Regions from separate parts of the Arthrobacter sp. zg-Y40 genome, predicted to be linked through region 1. Evidence: predicted binding sites of a transcription regulator. Region 1 holds the regulator's gene; the other holds the start of a gene.
What was found. Region 1 encodes HrcA, which represses chaperone genes, less so after heat shock. Its sites were predicted from a motif close to TTNGCACTCGNNNNNNNCGAGTGCNAA; they were not measured.

Region 1 (3,410 bases):
GACCCCGGGACCAGATGGTCTACCAGGATGCCGAGGCGGCGCCCGTGTCCCGGCCCGAAGTCGCGGACCGCCGAATAGAGGTCATCAACGCCGTGGAGGGGCTCGACGACGATTCCCTCCACGCGCAGGTCATCGCCCCAGACCTTTTCCACCAGTTCAGCGTCGTGCTTGCCTTCCACCCAGATGCGGCTGGCCCGCGCGGTGCGGGCGCGTTGGTTGGCCACCCGTACGGATCCGGACGCGGTACGGGCCGGTGCGGCCCTGCCCGGCGCGGCCGCGGACGCCGGCACCACCTCCACGGGCTCGCCCTCCAGCAGGAAGCCAAAGCCCAGCTCGAAGGACTTGGTTTTTCCGCGGCGGTCCTCCAGGACCATCAGGTGCAGCCCGCCGGATTTCTCCACCCGCACCACGGCACCCACCCAGCCGGAGGCAACATCCTCCAGGACCAGGCCGGGTTCGGCGCCGACTTTTCGCAGGGCCGTCCGGGCCGGGGCAGTGATGTCCTGCGGACCCCAGGAAAAACTGGACACGAAAATTGCCTCACTCAGATGCTCGGTTGGGCTGGAATGCCCGCAGGGGGTGAACGGGTTCCTCAATGCTAGCAACGCAGTTGATCCGTATTAGACTTAGCACTTGAGCAGTGGGAGTGCTAACCCGCCGCACCATCCGCCGATTCGCTGGGAGGGAAAAGCCATGAGTGAGCCACGCCGGCTCGAGGTCCTCCGCGCCATTGTCGAGGACTACGTCCATTCACGCGAGCCCGTCGGCTCCAAGGCACTGGTGGAGCGCCACCAGTTGGGTGTTTCCTCGGCCACCATCCGCAATGACATGGCGGCCCTTGAAGAGGAAGGGCTCATCACCGCCCCGCACACTTCGGCGGGACGCATCCCCACGGATAAGGGCTACCGCCTGTTCGTGGACCAGATTTCGGACGTGAAACCGCTCTCGGCCCCGGAACGCCGTGCCATCCAGTCCCTGCTCGAAGGCGCAGATGATCTGGATGACGTTATGGACCGCACTGTACGGCTGCTGTCCCAGCTGACCAACCAGGTGGCCGTGGTCCAGTACCCGCACCTGGGCAACGCCAAAGTGCGCCACATCGAATTTGTCCTCCTGGCGCCGGCCCAGGTGCTGGTTGTCCTGATTTCCACCACGGGACGGGTGGAGCAGCGGGTCATCACGGTTCCGCAGCCGGTGACCGAACCCGATCTCCTGGACCTGCGCCACCATTTCCTTGCCGCCCTTGCCGGCACGCCGCTCAGCAGCATCACCGGCCACCTTGCCGAAGCGCTGGCCACCGTGCCTGCCGCTTCCCGGAGGGTGGCCGCCGCGTTGGGCCACTGCCTGGAAATGCTCGCCGGAATTAACCGGGAGGACCGCATGGTTATGGCCGGAACGGCCAACCTGGCCCGCTCCACGGTAGACTTCCCGCTGACAATCGGACCGGTCCTGGAGGCTCTCGAGGAACAAGTCGTGATGCTGCGGCTGTTGTCCGAGATGGAGCAGGACGCCCGGGGTGTTGCCGTCCGGATTGGACGGGAAAACCCGCACGGCGGACTATCCGAAGCATCGGTGGTGGCCACGGGGTACGGACCCGACGCTTCGGCAAAGGTCGGCATCCTGGGGCCCACCCGGATGGACTATCCCACCACCATGGCAGCCGTCCGGGCCGTGGCGCGGTACCTCTCCCGAATACTCAATAACTAGGCCGGCCCGCACCAGCTGCGCGGCCGTCCCGCCGGGCCACCCGGCGGACCACAAACTACGCCTCCACCACCGGAGGCAGGCAATACAGGAAGCGATGTGCACGAGTGAGCGATCACTATCAGGTTCTGGGCGTCGGACGAGACGCCACGGGTGAAGAAATCAAGAAGGCGTACCGGAAGCTTGCCCGCAAGCTGCATCCGGACGTCAACAATGCTCCGGGTGCATCCGATGAGTTCAAAGCCGTAACGCACGCCTACGAGGTTCTCTCGGATCCGGAGAAGCGCCGCATTTACGACACCACGGGCAACGAGAACGGCACCGATAACGGCTTCGGCGGAGGCGGCTTCGGCGGCCAGGGCTTCGGTTTCCAGGACATCTTCGACACCTTCTTCGGCGGTGCAGCCCCCGGCGGCGGCCGGGGACCCGCCTCGCGGGCCCGGCGCGGCCAGGATGCGCTCATCAACGTGCGGATCGACCTCAAGGACGCCGTCTTCGGCGTCAACAAGAAGATCGACGTCGACACCGCCGTCGTCTGCCCCACGTGTGACGGATCGTGCTGCCAGCCGGGCACATCCCCGCGGACCTGCGACATTTGCCACGGCACCGGCCAGGTGCAGCGGGCTGTACGTTCCATCCTCGGCCAGGTCATGACCTCGGCCCCCTGCGGAACCTGCAACGGCTTCGGCACCGTCATTCCGGATCCGTGCCACGAATGCTCCGGTGAAGGCCGCGTCCGCAACCGCCGCACACTGACCATCAAGATCCCCGCCGGCGTCGCCACCGGCACCCGGATCCAGCTCAGCCAGCAGGGCGAGGCCGGCATGGCCGGCGGCCCCGCCGGCGACCTCTACGTGGAAATCAGGGTCAACAATGACCCGACGTTCCTCCGCGAGGGAGATGATCTGCACGCCACCCTCACCGTCCCGATGACTGCGGCGTCCCTGGGCACCACGGTCACCCTCGACACCTTCGACGGCGAACGTGAAATCACGGTCAAGCCCGGCACCCAGTCCGGTGAGGTCTCCGTCCTCAACGGACTCGGTGTTACGCACCTGCGCGGCCACGGCCGCGGCGATCTGCGGGTGCATGTGCACGTGGAAACCCCGCAGAAGCTGGACTCCGAGCAGGAAGAGCTGCTGCGCAAACTCGCCCAGCTGCGCGGGGAGGAATACAGCGAGGGCCGCCTGAACAGTTCGAACTCCGGCGTCTTCGCGAAACTGCGGGACCGGTTGGGCAACCTCTAGGATGACCAACCCCATTTTCTTCGGGGATCCGGAGCTGGTGGCAGCAGTCCGCCCAGGCGGCTCGTTCCGCCTGGAAGGACCGGAAGCCCGCCATGCCGTGTCCGTGAAGCGGATTGCCCCCGGCGAGCCGGTGGACGTTGTGGACGGTGCCGGACGGCGGATCACCGGCACCGTCACCGTGACCGGCCCGTCCCTGCTGGAACTGGCCGTGGAAGCGGTAACGCAGGAGCCGGCGGAGGCTGAGCGCCTTGTCCTGGTGCAGGCCCTCGCCAAGGGAGACCGTGATGAGCAGGCGGTCGAAGCGGCCACGGAACTGGGCGTGGATGCCGTGATCCCGTGGCAGTCGGACCGCAGCATTGTCCGGTGGCGCACGGAGAAAGCGGCCAAGGGCCAGGCCAAGTGGCAGGCACTGACCGCCGCCGCCGCCAAGCAGTCCCGCCGCTCCCGCATTCCCGAGGT
Region 2 (3,410 bases), on a different contig from region 1:
AATCCGGCGCAGGACCAGCAGGAACAGTGCGGTCCCCGCGGCGGCGAAGACCGAGGCCGCGGACATCTTCAGGAACATGGATGCACCCGGCAGCAGCACCGTGACGGCGAGGATGCCCAGCTGCGCCGATTCCACCGTTCCCACAGTGGAGGGCTCCACGAACTTGTTGCGGGCCATCAGCTGCATGATCAGGCCGGCCACGCTCAGGGCCATGCCTGCCAGGACGATGCTCAGGGTGCGGGGGAATTGGCTGGCCCAGAAGAGCATCTGCGTGGTGGGATCCCCGGCAAGCAGCGAGGACAGGGACAGGTCGCCCACGCCCACAAAGAGGCTGAGGGCTGCCAGGAGGATAACAATGCATACACCCGCGGCGAGTCCGGAGGCCGAACGCACAAAGCGCCGCCGTTCAACGGCGGCGTGGGCTGGTGCCGGCTGCGCGGCGGTAGCGGTCATAGTGATGTCCAGTTCCTCCGCGGCCCGGCACAGGTGCCGGGCCGCGGAGCGGGGGAGGCGCGGCTAGAGGGCGTCGTGGATGGTGGAAACCATCGAGTCGACGTTGTTCAGGCCGTATCCGACCAGGTACCAGCTGGCGGAGTCCAGCATGGTGATGTTGTTGTTCTGAGCAGCCTTGGTGCTCTTGACCAGTTCGTTGTCCAGCACGGCGGACGCGGCTTCGCCGGATTCGCCGACGGCAACGTCCCGGTCAATCACGAACAAGTGGTCGGGGTTGGTGTCGGCAATGTAGTTGAAGGACACGGACTCGCCGTGGGCGCCTTCGGTCTTCACTTCGGCAGCGGGCTCGACGCCGAGGACGTCATGGATGATGCCGAAACGCGAGCCGGCGCCGTAGGCGGTCATTTCGCCGCCGCTGGTCATCACGATCAGGCCGTTGCCGGCGTCGGCTGCCAGCTTCTTGGTGTCCCCGACCTTGGACTCCAGCGCCGAGAGCTTGTCCTCGACCATGTCGTCCTTGCCGAAGATCTTTCCGATGGTCCGGGTGTTTTCCTCGAAGGAGTTCCACGCATTGGTGTTGTCGACACTCAGGTCGATGGTCGGGGCGATCTTGTTCAGTTCCGCATAGGAATCCGCAACGCGGCCGGAAATGATGATCAAATCCGGGGCCTCGGCGCTAATGGCTTCGAAGTCCGGCTCCTTCATGCTGCCGATCTTGGTGATGTCATCCGCCGCGTACTTGGACAGGCTCTCGGGGAAGTTGGCTGCCGGGACGCCGTCGACGTCAATGTCGAGTGCATCCATGGTGTCCAGCGCACCGAGGTCGAAGGTGTAGACGGTCTCGGGGTTCACCGGTACTTCGGTGCTGCCCTGCGCGTGCTCGACCGTCACGGTGGAGGCCTGCGTGGACTCGGCGTCGGCTTCTGCGGCTTCGGTGGAGCAGGCGCTGAGGGCCAGGAGGGACACAAGGGCGGTTCCGGCCAGCAGGCGGGACGTGGTGATCATGGGGGCTCCGGTAAGAGTCGTGGTGCCTGTTTCGGAAATAGGGCACAGAAATGTTTTCTAATGATGCGCGCAGATGAAAACTATCCCGCTTAGGTAAGCCTAAGCAAATCAGCTTTCCCGGCATTAGACGCGCAATGGACCGCCGGAGACGGCGGGAATCGGCCTGCGCTGGCACTCACCTTGACCGAGTGCTAACCGTTGCATAAAGTCTCACTTAGCACTCCGAACGTGAGGGTGCTAACTCCCGAAGGGACAGCGCGAACCGGCACCGCGACGACGGCCAGCGCCAACCAACGGCCCCATTCTGTTAGAAACTACGCAAAGGAGAGCCCGAGTGTCGGTCTCTATTAAGCCCCTTGAAGATCGTATTGTTGTCCGCCCCCTCGAGGCCGAGCAGACCACTGCTTCCGGTCTCGTTATCCCGGACACTGCCAAGGAAAAGCCCCAGGAGGGCGAAGTAGTTGCAGTTGGACCCGGCCGCGTTGACGACAACGGCAACCGCATCCCGGTTGACGTTGCCGAAGGCGACGTAGTCATCTACTCCAAGTACGGCGGAACCGAAGTCAAGCACGGTGGCCAGGAGTACCTGGTGCTGTCCGCCCGCGACGTGCTGGCCGTCGTCGTAAAGTAGTTCCCCCCGGAAAACCCCGGCCACATCCTGGCCGGGGTTTTCTGATGCAGGTGCAGATGTAGTTGTCGGAAAGGACACACACATGGCAAAGCAGTTGGAGTTCAATGACTCCGCCCGTCGCTCGCTGGAAGCCGGCGTTGATAAGCTCGCCAACGCAGTCAAGGTGACCCTCGGCCCGCGCGGCCGCAACGTCGTCCTGGCTAAGTCCTGGGGCGCTCCCACCATCACCAACGACGGCGTCACGATTGCCCGCGAAGTCGAGCTCGATGACCCGTACGAGAACCTTGGCGCACAGCTGGCCAAGGAAGTAGCCACCAAGACCAACGATGTTGCCGGCGACGGCACCACCACGGCCACCGTCCTGGCGCAGGCCCTGGTCAAGGAAGGCCTGCGCAACGTTGCCGCCGGTGCTGCTCCCGGGCAGCTCAAGCGCGGCATCGAGGTGTCCGTGGACGCCGTTGCCAAGCGCCTTCTGGAGAATGCCAAGGAAGTTGAAGGCAACCAGGTGGCCCACGTGGCCGCCATCTCCGCGCAGAGCACCGAGATCGGCGAACTGCTGGCGCAGGCCTTCGACACCGTCGGCAAGGACGGCGTGATCACCATCGAGGAGTCCTCCTCCACGCAGACCGAACTGGCCATCACCGAAGGCATGCAGTTCGACAAGGGCTACCTCTCGCCGTACTTCGTCACCGATCCGGAGCGCCAGGAAGCCGTCCTCGAAGACGCGCTGATCCTGATCAACTCCGGCAAAATCTCCTCGGTTGCCGAGTTCCTGCCGCTGCTTGAAAAGGCGCTGCAGACCTCCAAGCCGCTGTTCATCATTGCCGAAGACGTCGACGGCGAAGCCCTGTCCACCCTGGTGGTCAACAAGATCCGCGGCACCCTGAACGTGGTTGCCGTCAAGGCTCCGGGCTTCGGCGACCGCCGCAAGGCCATGATGCAGGACATCGCGACCCTCACCGGCGCACAGGTGGTCAGCCCCGATCTGGGCCTGAAGCTGGACCAGGTTGGCCTGGAGGTCCTGGGTTCGGCCCGCCGGATCACCGTCACCAAGGACAACACCACCATTGTTGACGGCGCCGGTTCCGAAGCCGACGTTGCCGACCGCGTGGCACAGATCCGTGCGGAGATTGAGCGCACGGATTCCGACTGGGACCGCGAGAAGCTGCAGGAACGCCTGGCCAAGCTCTCCGGCGGCATCGGCGTCATCCGCGTCGGCGCAGCCACCGAGGTGGAGCTGAAGGAAAAGAAGCACCGCATCGAAGATGCTGTTTCCTCCACCCGTGCAGCCCTGGAAGAAGGCATTGTGGCCGGCGGCGGT

Region 2: a site for HrcA is predicted at 1,627-1,653, ahead of groES (co-chaperone GroES). Genes of this name have one in related genera too.

Annotation. Positions count from the first base shown of each region.
Region 1 covers NZ_JAJFZS010000008.1:241,376-244,785, forward strand. The annotation lists gene LJ754_RS08520 (DUF3097 domain-containing protein) at 1-530, opposite strand, end outside; gene hrcA (heat-inducible transcriptional repressor HrcA) at 694-1,707, shown strand; gene dnaJ (molecular chaperone DnaJ) at 1,812-2,951, shown strand; gene LJ754_RS08535 (16S rRNA (uracil(1498)-N(3))-methyltransferase) at 2,953-3,410, shown strand, end outside.
Region 2 covers NZ_JAJFZS010000001.1:369,795-373,204, reverse strand. The annotation lists gene LJ754_RS01690 (ABC transporter permease) at 1-453, opposite strand, end outside; gene LJ754_RS01685 (siderophore ABC transporter substrate-binding protein) at 517-1,458, opposite strand; gene groES (co-chaperone GroES) at 1,793-2,089, shown strand; gene groL (chaperonin GroEL) at 2,172-3,410, shown strand, end outside.